Regions from separate parts of the Blautia stercoris genome, predicted to be linked through region 2. Evidence: predicted binding sites of a transcription regulator. Region 2 holds the regulator's gene; the other holds the start of a gene.
The links. The regulator Rex, encoded in region 2, represses fermentation and respiration genes when NADH is low (regulators of the CRP and FNR family bind a similar motif). The targets are predictions, from matches to a motif close to ATTGTTAANTANTTAACAAT.
Positions count from the first base shown of each region.

Region 1: ACYQ2D_RS02890 (acyl-CoA carboxylase subunit beta) is a predicted target of Rex. The motif match lies at 3,391-3,410, and genes of this name have one in related genera.

Region 1 is NZ_BAAHYF010000001.1:576,928-586,348, reverse strand. Features, by position in the region: gene trpC (indole-3-glycerol phosphate synthase TrpC) at 1-753, shown strand, start outside; gene ACYQ2D_RS02905 (phosphoribosylanthranilate isomerase) at 740-1,351, shown strand; gene trpB (tryptophan synthase subunit beta) at 1,356-2,540, shown strand; gene trpA (tryptophan synthase subunit alpha) at 2,533-3,324, shown strand; gene ACYQ2D_RS02890 (acyl-CoA carboxylase subunit beta) at 3,580-5,016, shown strand; gene ACYQ2D_RS02885 (OadG family transporter subunit) at 5,032-5,793, shown strand; gene ACYQ2D_RS02880 (biotin/lipoyl-containing protein) at 5,812-6,180, shown strand; gene ACYQ2D_RS02875 (sodium ion-translocating decarboxylase subunit beta) at 6,266-7,423, shown strand; gene ACYQ2D_RS02870 (oxaloacetate decarboxylase subunit alpha) at 7,443-8,855, shown strand; gene ACYQ2D_RS02865 (MurR/RpiR family transcriptional regulator) at 9,043-9,421, shown strand, end outside.
Region 2 is NZ_BAAHYF010000001.1:343,640-353,060, reverse strand. Features, by position in the region: gene ACYQ2D_RS01795 (S8 family peptidase) at 1-202, opposite strand, end outside; gene ACYQ2D_RS01790 (S8 family peptidase) at 321-1,151, shown strand; gene ACYQ2D_RS01785 (beta/alpha barrel domain-containing protein) at 1,241-2,629, shown strand; gene ACYQ2D_RS01780 (GntR family transcriptional regulator) at 2,697-3,365, shown strand; gene ACYQ2D_RS01775 (NADP-dependent isocitrate dehydrogenase) at 3,393-4,595, shown strand; gene abc-f (ribosomal protection-like ABC-F family protein) at 4,626-6,536, opposite strand; gene ACYQ2D_RS01765 (redox-sensing transcriptional repressor Rex) at 6,738-7,385, shown strand; gene ACYQ2D_RS01760 (NAD(P)H-hydrate dehydratase) at 7,460-8,953, shown strand; gene alr (alanine racemase) at 8,960-9,421, shown strand, end outside.

The DNA.
Region 1 (9,421 bases), 230 kb from region 2:
GCAAAGAAGAAAGAGATTTCTTTAGAAGAAGTAAAAAGAGACGCACAGAGCATGGAAAAAAATACAGGATTTCCGTTTGAGATAGCGTTGAGAAAACCGGACCTGAGTTTTATCTGTGAAGTAAAAAAAGCGTCTCCGTCGAAGGGAATCATTGCCGAAGAATTTCCTTATCTTCAGATCTCAAAAGAGTATAATGAAGCAGGAGCGGATGCAATTTCCTGCCTGACCGAACCGAAATATTTTCTTGGAAAAGATGAATATTTAAAAGAGATTGCAAAAGAAGTAAAGATACCGGTTTTAAGAAAAGACTTTGTAGTGGATGAATATCAAATTTATGAAGCGAAAATATTAGGTGCAAGTGCTGTACTTTTGATTTGTGCGATTTTAGAAGAAGAACAGTTAAAAGTTTATCTTCAAATTGCAAAAGAGCTTGGTTTATCTGCGCTTGTAGAGGCACATGATGAAAAGGAAATCAAGCAGGCAGTTCGTGCAGGCGCGAAAATTATCGGAGTGAATAACCGAAATTTAAAGGATTTTTCTGTGAATGTAGGAAACAGCACAAACTTAAGAAATTTTGTACCACCGGAAATTTTATTTGTGGCAGAAAGCGGAATCAAAGGACCAGAAGAGATTAAAGCTTTAAGAGAAAATAAAGTTGATGCGGTTTTGATTGGTGAAACCATGATGCGCAGTCCGGATAAAGCAAAAATGCTTCGTTTCTTAAAAGGGGAAGAACACCATGAAGAAAGTTAAGATTTGTGGTTTAAGAAGAAAAGAAGATATCTTAATAGTAAATCGTTTGAAACCAGACTATGTTGGATTTGTATTTGCAGACAGCTCCAGAAAAGTGACAAAAGAAGAGGCAAAAGCACTTTCAAAGCAGTTAGAAAAAGAAATTTGTCCGGTGGGAGTTTTTGTAAATGAAGAACCGGAGATAGTCGCCCAAATTGCGAATGCCGGAATCATTGACTTGATTCAGCTTCACGGAGAGGAAGACGAAGCATACATACAAAAATTAAAAGCATTTACCAATAAACCAATAATAAAAGCTGTGCGGGTGAGAAGCAGAGAACAGATTCAAAAAGTAGAATCTCTTTCCTGTGATTATCTTCTGTTTGATACTTATATCAAAGGACAGTATGGGGGAAGTGGAAAACCCTTTGATATCTCACTCCTAGGAGTGGTTTCAAAGCCATATTTTATCGCCGGCGGTTTAAGTGAAAGCAATGTGGCAGAAAAATTGAAAAACTGTGATGCATTTGCAGCAGATGTCAGCAGTGCAGTGGAGACAGATGGGTATAAAGACGAAAAAAAGGTACAGCAGTTTATAGAAGCAGTACGGAAAGGATAAAAAAATGAGTAAAGGAAGATATGGAAATTACGGAGGACAGTATATCCCGGAAACATTGATGAATGCAGTTTTAGAATTAGAGGAAGCATATGAAAAATATAGTAAAGACCCTGAATTTAATAAAGAATTAGATGATTTATTAAAAAATTATGCAGGTCGCCCATCTTTATTATATTATGCAGAAAAAATGACAAAAGATTTAGGCGGTGCAAAGATTTATCTAAAACGAGAAGATTTAAATCATACCGGTTCTCATAAAATCAACAATGTACTTGGACAGGTACTGCTTGCAAAAAAAATGGGAAAAACTCGTGTTATTGCAGAAACCGGAGCAGGACAGCATGGGGTGGCAACTGCAACCGCAGCAGCACTTATGGGAATGGAATGTGAAATCTTCATGGGAAAAGAAGACACGGACAGACAGGCATTAAACGTATTTCGTATGGAACTGTTAGGTGCAAAAGTACATGCGGTGACAAGCGGAACAGCAACTCTTAAGGATGCAGTAAATGAAACTATGCGTGAATGGACAAAGAGAATGGATGATACTCTTTATGTGCTTGGTTCGGTTATGGGACCGCATCCATTTCCAATGATTGTGCGTGATTTCCAGAAAATTATCGGAAAGGAAATTAAAGAACAGTTAAGAGAAAAAGAAGGCAGACTTCCAGATGCAGTGATTGCCTGTGTCGGTGGCGGAAGTAATGCAATGGGAACATTCTATGAATTTATTCCGGATAAAGAGGTAAAATTAATTGGATGTGAGGCAGCAGGACATGGAATTAATACCGATAAACATGCAGCGACTATTGCAAAAGGAAGCGAAGGAGTATTCCATGGAATGAAATCCTTGTTTTGTCAGGATGAATATGGACAAATTGCACCGGTATATTCGATTTCAGCAGGACTGGATTATCCGGGAATCGGACCGGAGCATGCAAATTTAAATGCAACCGGACGAGCTCAGTATGTTCCAATTACAGATGATGAGGCAGTAGATGCTTTTGAATATCTTTCAAAAACAGAGGGGATCATTCCGGCAATCGAAAGTGCTCATGCTGTTGCTTATGCAAGAAAACTGGCACCGACGATGGGAAAAGACCAGATTATTGTAGTGACCGTATCCGGTCGTGGAGATAAAGACGTTGCAGCAATTGCAAGATATAGAGGAGTGGAAATCTATGAGTAAAATAGCAAAAGCATTTGAGAACAAAAAAGCATTTATTCCGTTTGTAACGGCGGGAGACCCGACACTTGATGTGACAGAACAGTTATTATATGAAATGCAGAAAGCAGGAGCAGACTTAATTGAAATTGGAATTCCGTTTTCAGACCCGACAGCAGAAGGACCAGTCATTCAGGAGGCAAATGAAAGAGCGCTTGCTGAAGGATGCACAACGGATAAAATTTTTGATATGTTGAAACGTGCAAAAGAAAAAATTACGGTTCCAATGGTATTTTTAACTTATGTTAATCCGATTTTCACTTATGGAAAAGAACGTTTTATGAAACAATGTGTGGAAAGTGGAATTGATGGTCTGATTGTACCGGATATGCCTTATGAAGAAAGGGAAGAACTTGCACCGGCATGTGAAAAATACGGAGTGGACATTATTCCGCTGATTGCACCGACTTCTCATGAAAGAATTAAAATGATAGCAAAAAAAGCACAGGGATACATTTACTGTGTTTCGTCTTTAGGTGTAACCGGTGTCAGAAATGAAATTAAGACAGATATTGGGGCAATGGTAAAAGCAGTAAGAGAGACAACAGATGTTCCGTGCGCAGTCGGATTTGGAATTGCGACTCCGGAACAGGCTTACAAGATGGCAAAAGTTTCGGATGGAGCAATTGTGGGTTCTGCAATCGTTAAAATTATAGCAAAATATGGAAAAGACAGCGTTCCTTACGTAGGAGAGTACGTTAAAAGCATGAAAGAAGCCGTAGAAAAAGCGGATAAAGAAAGTAAATAATCCAGAAAATAAGTTTAAAACAGCCGATTCTATTAAAAAAGAGCCGGCTGTTTTTTCAGCTTGCAGATTAATAAGAAATTCACAATTTTTTAGTTGAAAAAAATTGAAAAACAGGTTACAATTAAAATCGGCAGAAATTGGTTTTGTTCTTCAACTCATTAGAGCGAAAAACCAAAATGTGGTTTCTGCGCGAACAGGATTCACTGTCAAATAGGTGCAGAAATCCGCAAATAAAAATATATGGAGGGCTGATCAATGAGTAATACAGCACAAAGCTTGGCAGGCAAAAGAATTGAAGCTTTGCTTGATGAGAACAGTTTTGTTGAGATTGGCAGTTGTGTAACAGCTAGAAGCACTGATTTCAACTTATCTGAAAAGGAAACACCATCTGATGGTGTTATTACCGGTTATGGCGTAATTGACGGAAGCCTGGTGTATGTATACAGCCAGGATGCATCCGTATTAAACGGAACAATCGGTGAGATGCATGCAAAAAAAATCGTAAGACTCTACGAACTGGCTATGAAGACAGGTGCTCCGGTTATCGGTCTTGTAGACTGTGCAGGTTTCAGACTTCAGGAAGCAACAGATGCATTAAATGCATTTGGTGAAATCTATGCAAAACAGGTTGCAGCTTCCGGTGTCATTCCTCAGATTACAGGAATCTTTGGAACATGTGGTGGCGGACTTGCGGTTATGCCAGGTCTTACAGACTTTACATTTATGGAAGAGAAGAAAGCAAAATTATTTGTAAACTCTCCAAATGCATTAGATGGAAATGAAATTTCCAAATGCGATACATCAAGTGCCAAATATCAGAGCGAAGAAAGCGGACTTGCAGATGTAACAGGAAGCGAAGATGAAATCATTGCAAAAATGAGAGAATTAGTTTCCCTGCTTCCATCAAACTACGAAGATAATTCTGCTTATGTAGAGTGCACAGATGATTTAAATCGTGTATGCCCTGAACTTGTAAACTGCGCAGGTGATACTTCTATCGCACTTTCTCTTCTTGCAGACAACCAGGAATTCTTTGAGGTAAAAGCAGATTATGCAAAAGATATGGTTGTTGGATTTATCCGTTTAAACGGAGCAACTGTAGGATGTGTTGCAAATCGCAGTGAAGTTTACAATGCAGAAGGAGAAAAAGCAGAGACATTTGATAATGTATTATCAGTAAGAGGATGCAAAAAAGCAGCTGATTTCGTGAAATTCTGTGACGCTTTTGAACTTCCGGTACTGACTCTGACAAATGTAAAAGGCTATAAAGCGACAAAATGTTCCGAAGCGAATATTGCAAAAGCAGCAGCATCTTTAACTTATGCATTTGCAAACGCAACTGTACCGAAAGTAAATGTTGTAGTTGGAGAAGCATTTGGAAGTGCTTACCTGACGATGAACAGCAAATCAACAGGAGCAGACATGGTATTTGCTTGGCCGGAATCCCAGATTGGTATGATGGATGCAAAGCTCGCTGCAAAAATTATGTACGCAGACAGTGATGCAGCAACAATCAATGAAAAAGCTGCAGAATATGCACAGCTTCAGTCAAGTGCACTTTCTGCTGCAAAGAGAGGCTATGTTGATACAATCATCGAGCCGGAAGATACAAGAAAATATGTGATTGGTGCTTTTGAAATGTTATTCACAAAAAGAGAAAATCGTCCAAGTAAAAAACACGGCACGGTTTAAGCGAGGTGAATTAATATGAAGCAGACATGGAAAAAAATCATTGGACTGATTCTGATTAGCGTATGTATCTTGGCAATGACCGCTTGTGGAAAGAACAGTAGTGAAGAAACAAGCTCTCTTACGATGCCGGATGAAGCATCTCAGCAGTCCTTAATCGAGAGTTTTGGAACTGTACTCCAGAATATTTCTCAGTTGGATGAAGCAAGCATTAAAAGCTATATGGAAGGCGATGATGCATTTAGTGCAGCGGCAGCTTCTGCTTGGGATACCAGCGGTTCTTCTTTAGGAAGTTTTGAAGAAGTTAAAGATGGTAAAATGGAAATCGACGATGACACTTATGTAGTTACTATTGATGCAAAGTTTGAAAATCGTGATGCAGATTGTGTGTTTATACTTGATAAAAATGGAACTCCTACCAGTGTCAGCATTGACCCTGTTTACAGCATGGGTGAAAAAATGGCACAGGCAGGTCAGAATACCGTTATGGGTATCGGAATCGTATTTATCATGCTTATCTTCTTAAGTTTCCTGATTTCTCTTATGAGATTTATCCCGAAACTGGAAGCAGCTTTATCAAAGAAAAACAAAGCACCAGAACAGGCAAAACCGGCACCGGTTGTTGCTGTTCCGGAAGTAGAAGAGGAAGAAGTAATTGATGATGGCGAACTGATTGCAGTTATCGCAGCAGCAATTGCGGCATCTGAGAATACATCGACGGACAGCTTTGTTGTTCGTTCAATCAGAAAGTCAAAAAAAGGAAATTGGCACAGAGCCTAATCACAGGAGGAAATGATTATGAAATCTTATACAATCACAGTAAATGGCGTTGCTTATGATGTAACAGTAGAAGAAGGCGCTGGAAACGCTGTAGCAGCATCTGCTCCGAAAGCAGCACCAAAGGCAGCACCAAAAGCAGCACCTGCAAAAGCAGCAGCTCCGGCATCCGCTGGTTCTGTAACAGTTGCAGCATCTGCAGCAGGTAAAATCGTAAAAATCGAAGCAAGCGTAGGTCAGGCAGTAAAAGCTGGAGACAGTATTGTAGTTCTGGAAGCTATGAAAATGGAAATTCCGGTTGTTGCTCCACAGGACGGAACCATTGCAAGTATTGACGTAGCAGTTGGTGATGCAGTTGAAAACGGTAGTACACTGGCAACTATGAACTAAAAATTTGCAAATAGAGTGATTTATTTGTAAGTTTGCGGTCGTAGATAGAAATCTGCGAAAAATACAGACAATGGGAGGTAATAAAATGTCTAGCATAACAGATACATTGTCCAATCTGCTTGGTCAGACAGCGTTTTTGAATCTGACATGGGGAAACTATCTGATGATTCTGGTTGCTTTTGTTTTCTTATTTCTGGCAATCAGACATGGATTTGAACCGCTGCTTTTAGTACCAATCGCATTTGGTATGCTGTTAGTTAATATCTATCCGGATATTATGTCACAGCCATATACGGATGCAGCCGGTATTGAACATGCAGGTGGACTTCTTCACTATTTCTATTTGATGGATGAATGGAGTATTCTTCCGTCACTGATTTTCATGGGTGTAGGTGCCATGACAGACTTTGGTCCGCTGATTGCGAATCCGAAGAGTTTCCTTTTGGGAGCAGCAGCACAGCTTGGTATCTATATGGCGTATTTCCTTGCAATCTTTATGGGATTCAATGGAAAAGCAGCAGCAGCAATCTCTATCATCGGTGGTGCCGATGGTCCGACTTCTATCTTCCTTGCAGGTAAGCTTGGACAGACAGCATTAATGGGACCGATTGCGGTGGCGGCGTATTCTTATATGTCACTGGTTCCAATTATCCAGCCTCCAATTATGAAGTTATTCACAACAGAAAAAGAACGTAAAATTAAAATGGAACAGCTTCGTCCGGTATCCAAACTGGAAAAAATCCTGTTCCCGATTATCATTACAGTTGTTGTTTGTCTGATTTTACCATCTACAGCTCCGTTAATTGGTATGCTTATGCTTGGTAACCTTTTCCGTGAATGTGGCGTTGTAAAACAGTTAACAGAAACAGCATCTAATGCTTTAATGTACATCGTAGTTATCCTTCTCGGAACATCCGTAGGTGCATCTACAAGTGCAGAAGCGTTCCTGAAACTGGATACTTTAAAAATTGTTGCTTTAGGTCTGGTAGCATTTGCAGTTGGTACAGCCGGTGGTGTTCTTCTTGGTAAAGTTATGTGTAAACTGACACATGGAAAGATTAATCCGCTGATTGGTTCTGCTGGTGTATCCGCAGTTCCTATGGCAGCCCGTGTATCTCAGAAAGTTGGTGCAGAAGCAGACCCGACTAACTTCCTGCTGATGCATGCAATGGGACCAAACGTTGCCGGTGTTATCGGTACAGCCGTAGCTGCTGGTACATTCATGGCAATCTTTGGTGTATAATTGAAGGAGGAAAATTAAGATGGCAGATGTGGTAAAAAAACCAATTAAAATTACAGAAACAATTCTGCGTGATGCGCATCAGTCTCTGATTGCAACAAGAATGACAACAGAGCAGATGCTGCCAATCGTAGATAAAATGGATAAAGTCGGTTATCATTCCGTAGAATGCTGGGGTGGTGCAACATTTGATGCATCTCTTCGTTTCTTAAAAGAAGACCCATGGGAAAGACTTCGTAAATTCCGTGATGGTTTTAAAAATACAAAACTGCAGATGTTATTCCGTGGACAGAATATCCTTGGATACCGTCCTTACGCAGATGATGTAGTAGAATACTTCGTACAGAAATCAATTGCAAACGGCATTGATATTATCCGTATTTTTGACTGTATGAACGATATCAGAAACTTAAAAACAGCAGTTTCTGCAGCAAACAAAGAAAAAGGTCATGCACAGGTTGCGCTGTCTTATACTTTAGGTGATGCTTATACTTTAGAGTACTGGACAGAAATGGCTAAAAAAATTGAAGATATGGGTGCAAATTCTATCTGTATCAAAGATATGGCTGGTCTTCTGCTTCCTTATAAAGCAACTGAACTGGTAACTGCTTTAAAAGAAACAGTAGATATTCCGATTCAGCTTCATACACACTATACTTCCGGTGTTGCTTCTATGACTTACTTAAAAGCAGTAGAGGCAGGTGTGGATGTGATTGATACAGCAATGTCTCCATTCGCTCTGGGTACTTCCCAGCCGGCAACTGAAGTTATGGTAGAAACATTTAAGGGAACTCCTTATGATACAGGATTTGACCAGAAACTGTTATCTGAAATCGCTGATTACTTCCGTCCAATCCGTGACGAAGCACTTGACAGCGGACTGCTCAATCCGAAGAACCTTGGTGTTAACATTAAGACTCTGTTATATCAGGTACCGGGCGGTATGCTTTCTAACCTGACTTCTCAGTTAAAAGAACAGGGTGCAGAAGATAAATTCTACGATGTATTGGAAGAAGTTCCAAGAGTACGTAAAGACCTTGGTGAATGCCCGCTTGTTACTCCTTCTTCTCAGATTGTTGGTACACAGGCTGTATTCAATGTTGTTCTGGGTGAACGTTACAAGATGGTTACAAAAGAAACAAAAGATGTATTAAGTGGAAAATACGGTGCAACTGCAAAACCGTTCAACAAAGAAGTACAGAAAAAATGCATCGGTAATACAAAACCGATTACCTGTCGTCCGGCTGACTTAATTCCGGCTGAGTTAGACACCCTTAGAGGAGAAATGGCACAGTGGTCTGAGCAGGAAGAAGATGTATTAACTTACGCATTATTCCCACAGGTTGCAACAGAATTCTTTAAATACAGAGAAGCTCAGGAAACAAAAGTAGACCCGAAAATGGCAGACACAAAAAATGGAGCTTATCCTGTATAAATAAGATTAAATTTTCCGAAGGCGAATCGTATGGAAATACGGTTCGTCTTTTTGTTTTAGACATAAAATTCTTTTGCGTTTAGTAAAATTCAGATGAAAAATAATTAAGTTCGTGTTATAATATAAACTTAATGAAAGCATTACTATAGAATGTTTTAAGACAGGAAAAGAGGTTAAGGGGTAAAGTATGGGGACGGAAGAGAACTTACTTAGCAGGATGAATACACAGTATCATAAATTTAGCAAAGGTCAGAAAAAATTAGTATCGTATATTACGGACAATTATGATAAGGCTGCTTTTTTTACGGCTGCAAAGTTAGGAGAAACGGTTGGAGTAAGTGAGTCAACAGTCGTTCGTTTCGCAATTCATTTAGGATATAAAGGATATCCGGAGTTTCAAAAGGCACTGGAAGAGTTGGTGCGGAACAAGTTAAATTCAATTCAGAGAATGGAAGTGACTTATGGAAGAGTTCCACAGTCTGAAATTTTAGATACGGTACTTCGAGCCGATATTGAAAAAATCAAGCTGACAATGGAAAATATAGACCATAATGCGTTTGAACTTG
Region 2 (9,421 bases):
AGGTGGTATAGCGCAGCTCATCGGTTTCCAGATAATTTATTAAATTTTCGGGTGGACGTTGGCTGTGAATCATAACCAGATGGCTGTTAAAAAACTGAATTCCATATTCACTAAAATCTTGTTCAATTCCATCATAGTAAGGGAGAATAAAATCCAGATATTCATCTGAGAGGATAACATCACGTAAATTTTTCATAGACATAAAATAGAAAACTCCTTTTGTTTCAAGTTTTTAATATATATGCATAAGCTGGGAACAAAAGACTTTTTAGAGGTTACATCATAATATAGAATTAAGAAATCGGGAAATAGAGTTTGATATGTTGACAGGAAAAGGGATTGGTGTGGCGATGCTTGATACCGGAATTTTTCCACATATTGATTTTGCAGGACGAATTTTGGCATTTCAGGATTTTATTTATGATAGAAAGACTCCTTATGACGACAATGGACATGGAACACATGTAGCCGGAATCCTGGGAGGCAGTGGAGCCGCTTTTCAGGGGAAGTATAAAGGAGTGGCATGCGGATGCAATTTAATTGGGATTAAGGTATTAGACAGAAATGGAAACGGAGAAAAAGAAAGCGTAATCCGGTCATTAGACTGGATTCAAAAAAACAGAAACCGCTATCAGATACGAATCATAAATATTTCTGTTGGGACAACACAGAAAGAAGAACATAAGGATTTAATTGATGCAGTGGAAAGGGCTTGGGATACAGGGTTGATTGTGGTGGCGGCAGCAGGAAATATGGGACCGGGAGAAGGCAGTATTACAGCCCCGGGAAGCAGTCGAAAAATTATTACGGTGGGGTCTTCGGATTTACTTGTAAAAAACAGGGGAATTAGCGGAAGAGGACCGACAAATGACTGTATCATCAAACCGGATGTTGTAGCTCCGGGAAATGCTGTTATTTCATGTGCGAACCGCAATGACAATATGCCTTATACCATAAAGAGCGGAACTTCCATGTCTACCCCTGTTGTTTCTGGCGCTATTGCCCTGCTTTTAGAGAGAGAACCATGGCTTACAAATTTTGAAATTAAAAAAAGATTAAGAAGAACTGCGAAGGATTTGGGATATCCGCATAACTTGCAGGGGTGGGGACTGTTTGAAGTGAAATCATTTTTAAATGAAAATAATGGTTGACAAATTCTGTATCATTGTATACAATGATACAAGAAGTTTGATACAGCATCGCTTTATCAAGAGAAAACACAGATTGAGGAGTGAAGAAAATGATTAACAGAAGTGTCCGAATGAATTATCATACAAACTTACTGGAACTAGAGGAGCATATGTATCCGTTAGTAGATGTGGAGACACCGAATGTCTTTCATAATCTGTTTCCATATACAGAAATACCGAAAATAGCGTTTAATGACCGTATTGTACCGCATCACATGCCGGATGATATCTGGATTACAGATACTACATTTCGTGATGGACAGCAGTCTCGCGCACCATACAGTACAGAACAGATTGTTACAATTTATGATTATCTTCATAAATTAGGTGGAGAAAATGGAAAAATTCGTCAGAGTGAATTTTTCTTATACAGCAAAAAAGACAGAGACGCTGTTTATAAGTGTCTGGAGCGTGGTTATAAATTCCCGGAAGTTACAAGCTGGATTCGTGCAAGCAAAAAAGATTTTGAACTGGTAAAAGAATTAGGATTAAAAGAAACAGGAATCTTAGTCAGTTGTTCAGATTATCATATTTTCTATAAAATGAAAATGACCAGAAAACAGGCAATGGAACATTATCTAAGTGTGATTCGTGAATGTCTGGAAACTGGAATCAGCCCAAGATGTCATTTAGAGGATATTACAAGAGCAGATATTTATGGATATGTCATTCCATTTTGTCTGGAACTGACCAAGTTAATGGATGAGTATTCTATTCCGATTAAGGTACGCTGCTGCGATACAATGGGATATGGGGTAAACTACCCAGGTGCAGTAATTCCACGTTCAATTCCTGGAATTATCTATGGTATTATGACGCATGCCGGATTTCCATCGGAATTAATCGAGTTTCATGGGCATAATGATTTTTATAAAGCAGTCAGCAATTCAACAACTGCATGGCTTTACGGAGCAAGCGGTGTAAACTGTTCTTTATTTGGAATTGGAGAGCGTACCGGAAATACCCCTCTTGAGGCAATGGTATTTGAATATGCACAGTTAAAAGGTTCTTTGGATGGAATGGATACAACTGTGATTACTGAACTTGCAGAATATTATCAGAAAGAAATTGGTTATAAAATCCCGCCACAGACTCCGTTTGTAGGAAGTGCATTTAATGTTACCCGTGCAGGGATTCATGCAGATGGTCTGTTGAAGAACGAAGAAATTTATAATATTTTTGATACAAAGAAATTTTTAAATAAAGCACCGCAGGTTGCAGTATCAAACACCTCGGGTCTTGCAGGTATCGCGCATTGGATTAATAATCACTATCAGCTGGAAAATGAAAAAGCAATCGACAAAAACAGTGAACTGGTTGTAATGATTAAAGCGTGGGTGGACAAACAGTATGAGGATGGACGAGTAACTGTACTGACCGATGAAGAATTAATTGCAGTGATTGAAGAAAGTTGTAAGAGATTAAATATTGAGCTTTAAAATAAAAAATGTACTTTTAGAGTCGAATAAAGATTTTGAAAGTAGATAAAACAAAAAAGGAGAAAAGATGGCAGGAACAGAGAAGTCTTTAAGAGGACAGGTTTTTGATAAAATACGTTCCGATATTTTGAATGGAAAATATAAAAGAGGGGAAGAACTGGTTGAAAGTTCAATTGGAAAAGAATTGGGAATCAGCCGGACGCCGGTAAGAGAGGCAATTCGACAGCTGGAACTGGAGGGATTGGTACAGCTTGTTCCGAATAAGGGGGCATTTGTAACCGGAATTTCCGAAAAGGACGTAAGAGATATCTATCTGATTCGTGCACGCTTAGAAGGTCTTGCTGCAAGAATGGCAGCAAAGAACATTACACCGGAGCTTTTAGATGCGATGGAAGAGACGGTTGTCTTATCAGAATACCATGCGAAAAAAGAACATTATGAACAGGTATGTGAGATGGACAGTAAATTTCATAAACTTTTATATAAAGCATCCGGAAGCCGGATTTTAGAACATACATTAACGGATTTTCATCAATATGTGCAGAGAGTCCGAATGGCATCCATTATGAAAAAAAGACGTATGGAAAAGTCAAATGACGAACATGATGCAATTTTAACAGCAATTCGTGAGCACGATGAGGAAAAAGCGGAATTAGTGGCAACTCGTCATATTTCAAATACAGTAGAAAATTTAAAAAACTATGATTTAGACAGTGTATTAAGTAAGGGCGAATAAACGTTAGGGCTTAAGGAGGATAAGACGATGGAAAAAATTAAAATGACAACACCACTTGTAGAAATGGATGGAGATGAAATGACAAGAATCCTCTGGAAGATGATAAAAGAGGAATTACTTGAGCCATATATTGATTTGAATACAGAGTATTATGATTTAGGACTGGAGTATAGGAATAAGACGAATGACCAGGTTACAATAGATGCTGCAAATGCTACTAAAAAATATAAAGTAGCAGTAAAATGTGCGACAATTACTCCAAATGCTGCACGTATGAAAGAATATGATTTAAAAGAGATGTATAAAAGTCCGAATGGAACGATTCGTTCCATGCTAGATGGAACGGTATTTCGAGCTCCAATTGTCGTAAAAGGAATTGAACCTTGTGTAAAAAATTGGAAAAAACCAATTACATTGGCAAGACATGCTTATGGAGATGTCTATAAGAATACAGAGATGGTGATTCCCGGCCCGGGAAAGGTAGAACTGGTTTATACAAGTGAAGATGGAACAGAGGTAAGAGAACTGGTTCATAATTTTGCAGGTGCAGGTGTTGCACAGGGAATGCATAATTTAAATGATTCCATTGAGAGTTTTGCAAAGAGTTGTTTTGGTTATGCACTTTCAACCAAACAGGATTTGTGGTTTTCTACAAAAGATACAATTTCTAAAAAATATGACCATACATTCAAAGATATTTTTCAGGAAATTTATGAAAAAGAATATAAAGAAGCGTTTGAGAAAGCCGGAATTACGTACTTTTATACTTTAATTGATGATGCGGTTGCACGTGTTATGAAAGCAGAAGGCGGATTTATCTGGGCCTGCAAGAACTACGATGGAGATGTTATGAGTGACATGGTATCTTCTGCATTTGGGTCTTTGGCAATGATGACTTCTGTATTGGTTTCTCCGAACGGTTATTTTGAGTATGAAGCAGCACATGGTACCGTACAGCGTCATTATTATAAATACTTAAAAGGAGAAGAGACTTCTACAAACTCTGTTGCAACAATTTTTGCATGGAGCGGAGCACTTAGAAAACGTGGAGAATTAGATAAAAATGAAGAGCTGCAGGCATTTGCAGATAAGCTGGAGAAAGCAACAATAGAGACAATTGAAAGTGGAGAGATGACAAAAGATTTGGCATTGATTACATCAATTGAAAATCCGACTGTATTAAACAGCAAAGAATTTATCCTTGCAATCCGTAATAATTTAGAAAAATAAAAAATTTAGAATGAAAAAGGGAAGAGGGCATTATGCCAACTCTTCCCATTTTTCATATAATTCTTCGAGTTTTAAAGTGATTTCTGCTTTTTCATTGGATAAAGCAACACATTTTGCAACATCAACAGCCACTTCCGGTTTGGACATTTCTTCATCAATTTCGCTGTCTCTCAACTCAAGTTTTTCAATTTCTGCTTCTGTTTTCTTTAAATCATTTTCGCGTTTTCGTTTTTGAGCCTGTTCTTCTTTTTGCTGTTTCCAGTCTGATTTATTAGAAGATTCTGTTTGAACAGCGATGGTTTCTTCTTGAATGTCCGGCGCATAAATTTTAGTCAGTTCTTCGCGCTTTTCCATATAATAGTCATAATTTCCAATATAATTGACCAGATTATGGTTGGTTAAATCTAAAATTCTGGTTGCAGTTTTATTGATAAAATAACGGTCATGAGAAACATAAAGTACCGTTCCGGTATAGTTATTAAGCGCTTCTTCCAAGATTTCTTTTGAAACGATATCTAAATGGTTGGTAGGCTCATCGAGAATTAGAAAATTGGCCTCTGATAACATCAGTTTAGCAAGAGAGACACGTCCACGTTCTCCGCCGCTCAAAGAGCTGATTTGCTTAAATACATCATCTCCGGTAAAAAGAAAAGCGGCGAGAAGATTCCGAATTTCAGTATTGGTCAGTTTAGGATAATCATCTGAAATTTCTTCGAAGATTGTTTTTTCCATATGCAGAACGTGATGTTCCTGGTCATAGTAACCAATATGAACTTTGCTTCCAAGAGTAAAAGTCCCGCTGTCAGCAGGAATCACGCCATTTAAAATTTTTAAAATAGTTGTTTTGCCAGTTCCATTATTTCCAATGATTGCAACGCGTTCTCCTCTTTTGACAGAAAAACTTAAATCAGAAAAAAGTGGGAGATTTGGAAATGATTTACTTAAGTCTTTTACATCGAGAACATCATTTCCACTGGTAATTTTTGGTTCGAGACGGATTTTCATAGAAGCGTTTAATTCACTTGGTTTTTCAAGAACTTCCATTTTATCTAACATCTTTTCACGGCTCTCTGCACGGCGGATAGATTTTTCACGATTAAACTGTTTTAATTTTGTGATGACTTCTTCTTGATGCTTGATTTCCTGCTGTTGATTCATGTAAGCCTGATAAGCTTCTTTTCGAAGCATTGCTTTCTTTTCACTGTATGCAGAGTAGTTTCCGGAAAAAGAAGAAACTTTTCCGTTATCTATTTCAATTACTTTAGATACAATTTTATCAAGAAAGTAACGGTCATGAGAGACAATTAAGACAGCTCCTGCATAGTTTAAAAGATAAGTCTCCAGCCAGGAGATAGAATCCATATCCAGATGGTTGGTAGGCTCATCGAGAAGTACGATATCAGGTTTGGATAACAGCAGACGACCAAGTGCCACTCGGGTTTTCTGACCTCCGGAGAGAGTTGAAACCAGTTTGGAAAAATCACTTTCCGCAAAGCCCAGACCCTTTAAAACACCGGTTAATTCGCTTTTATAAGCGTATCCGTTTTCCAATTCAAAATTATGGGTTAAGCGGGAATAAGTATCCATAAGCCGTTCTAATTCATCAGCCTTAGCGTATTTCATCTGTTTTTCTATTTCACGCATCTGTAGTTCCATATCAAGAATATGCTGTTTTACTTGAAGTAAAGAGTCATAAATTGTTAAATCTGTATCTAAATCCTGATGCTGTGCCAGATAACCAATTCGTTTTCCTTTAGCAAGAATGACTTCTCCTTTATCAGTGGGAAGCTCCTGCATAATAATGCGCAGTAAGGTAGTTTTGCCTGCACCGTTAATTCCGACCATTGCAGCTTTTTCATGGTCTTCTATATGAAAAGAGGCATTTTGGATTAAAGTTACGCCTCCGAATGATTTTTCTATATTTTGACATGCAAGTATCATAAGTTCCTCCTTAAAAAATTCTACTTATCTGTATAAAAAAACGCCATTGTATTTATTATATCGAAAAAAATGAATTTTACAACAGATAAATGCGGCAATTAAGAGAATTGTATTTGACTTTATTTTAACAATTATATATAATAAAAGTAAATTTGTTTTGTATTGAAAGAACGAATAATCAGGCAAAAGGAGGGTAAAGTCGTGGACGAAAAAAGTATATCGAAGGCTGTAATCAGAAGACTTCCTCGTTATTATCGATACTTGGGTGAACTTTTAGAAGAGGGTGTGGAACGAATTTCTTCTAATGAGCTTAGTTCCAAGATGCATGTTACAGCATCTCAGATTCGTCAGGATTTAAATAATTTCGGAGGATTCGGACAACAGGGATATGGATATAATGTACCTTATCTTTATGCCGAAATAGGAAAAATATTAGGTCTTGACCGAACCCATCATATTATTATTATTGGTGCAGGTAATTTGGGACAGGCACTTGCGAATTATGTAAAATTTGAAAAAAGAGGATTTAAGGTTGTGGGAATTTTTGACATCAATCCGGTGTTGAAAGGAATTTCCATTCGGGGAAATGAAATTCGTATGATGGATGAGCTTCCGGAGTTTTTAAGAGAGAATGATGTTCAAATTGCAACGCTTACTCTGCCGAAAGCTTATGCGGAAGAGACTGCAAACCTTCTTGTGGAGAATGGAATTAAGGCAATTTGGAATTTCGCACATTTGGATTTGGCAGTTCCGGAAGATGTCATTGTGGAAAATGTGCATCTGTCCGAAAGTCTGATGCGTCTGTCTTATAATCTGAATCGGTATAATACAGAACATAAAAAAGAATGATAGAAGAACTGCTGCGAAAAAATATTTCGTAGCAGTTTTTTGATATTTTTAAAACAAAAATTGGGGGTGACTTTATGAGAGAATTCGTATCCGGAACACAGATGAAGCAATTAGATAGATATACGATACAGGAAATAGGAATTCCATCACTGGTGTTAATGGAGCGTGCCGCAAGAAGTGTGTATGATACAATGATAAAAGAAAGACTTCCGCTTAAAAAAGTACTTGTTTTATGCGGAAGTGGCAACAATGGAGCAGACGGTGTGGCGCTTGCAAGAATGCTGCATCTTTCAAATATTTCGGTTGATGTGGAAATTTTAGGAGACCCATCGCATTTTACGACGGAGATGAAACAGCAAATTGAGATTGCAAAAAAATATCAGGTTGCGTTTGTCAAGAATAAAAGCCTGTCTGAATATACTACTATAGTAGATGCCATCTTTGGGGTTGGATTAGACCGAGAAGTAGGTGGAGGTTACAAAGAAAAAATAAAAGAAATTAATCAGGCAGATGCCAAAGTAGTGGCAGTGGACATTCCATCAGGGATTGATTCGGCGACAGGAAAGGTACTTGGATGTGCCGTTTGTGCAGACTGGACGGTCAGTTTTGCTTATGAAAAGCTGGGAACTGTTTTTTATGAAGGAGCAGAGTATGCAGGAAATGTAAGAGTGGCAGATATTGGAATTGTAAAAATGCCTGAAATTTGTTTTCCGATTTCAACTTATACGTTTGAAGAAAAAGATTTGAAAGAAAAATTATTTCGCAGAGAAAGCGGAAATAAAGGAACGTTTGGAAAAGTATTACTAATAGCCGGAAATGAGATGACCAGTGGAGCTGCTCTTTTAAGTGCCTCTTCGGCTCTGCATACGGGAGTTGGAATGGTAAAAGTGCATACTCGAAAAGAGAACAGGGCAATTCTTCCGGTACAGCTTCCGGAAGCTATGTATTGCTTTTATGGCAAAAAAGAGATAAAATCAGAAGCGTTGGCAGAAAGTCTGGAATGGGCAGATGTAGTAGGGATTGGTCCGGGTCTTGGAACAAACAAACAGGCAGAAGAACTGTTAGAATTTGTTTTAAAACGTTCTAAACGACCATTGGTGATTGATGCAGATGGATTAAATTTATTAAAAAGTAAACTTGATTTGCTTGAAAAATACGAGTATCCTGTAATTATGACTCCGCATCTGGGAGAATTTTCACGCTTAAGTGGACTTTCGATTAAAGAATGGAAACAACAGCCGATAGAACTTACAAATAAACTGGCACATTTTTATAACGTAACTTTGGTTTGCAAAGATGCACGTACCGTAATTGCAGATGGCGGTCAAAATGTCTATGTGAATACAACAGGAAATAGTGGGATGGCAACTGCAGGAAGTGGCGATGTGCTGACGGGAATTTTACTCGGATTGCTGGCTCAAGGCTATGCTCCTTTGGATGCAGCTGTGATGGGAGTATGTGTTCATGGTCTGGCTGGCGATGAAGCTGCAAAAGAAAAAGGGAAATATGCAATGGTGGCAGGAGACCTGATTACTTATACAGGAGATGTGCTTAAGAAAAGAGGATAAGAGATTATGAATAGACCAAGTAGAATTTATGCAACAATCGATTTAGATGCCGTTACATGGAATTTGGAAAATATGAAAAAAAATATAAGTAAAGATACAAAGATTATTGCAGTGTTAAAAGCGGATGCCTATGGTCATGGAGCTGTTCCTATCGCACAGCATATTGAATCTTTGTCTTATATTTGGGGAATCGCAGTTGCCTGTGTGGAAGAAGGGATGGAACTTCGTGAGGCAGGAATTAAAAAACCAATTCTTATTTTGGGTTACACTTTTGCAGAGGATTATCCGACGATTATTGAGCATGATATGAGACCGGCGGTTTTTACGTTTGAGATGGCACAGCATTTATCTGATGCTGCGGTAAAAATGAATCAAACTGCAAAAATACATATAAAAGTTGATACAGGAATGGGTCGAATTGGCTATCGGGATATCAACGAGGCAGTTCCTGAAATTTTAAAAATTTCA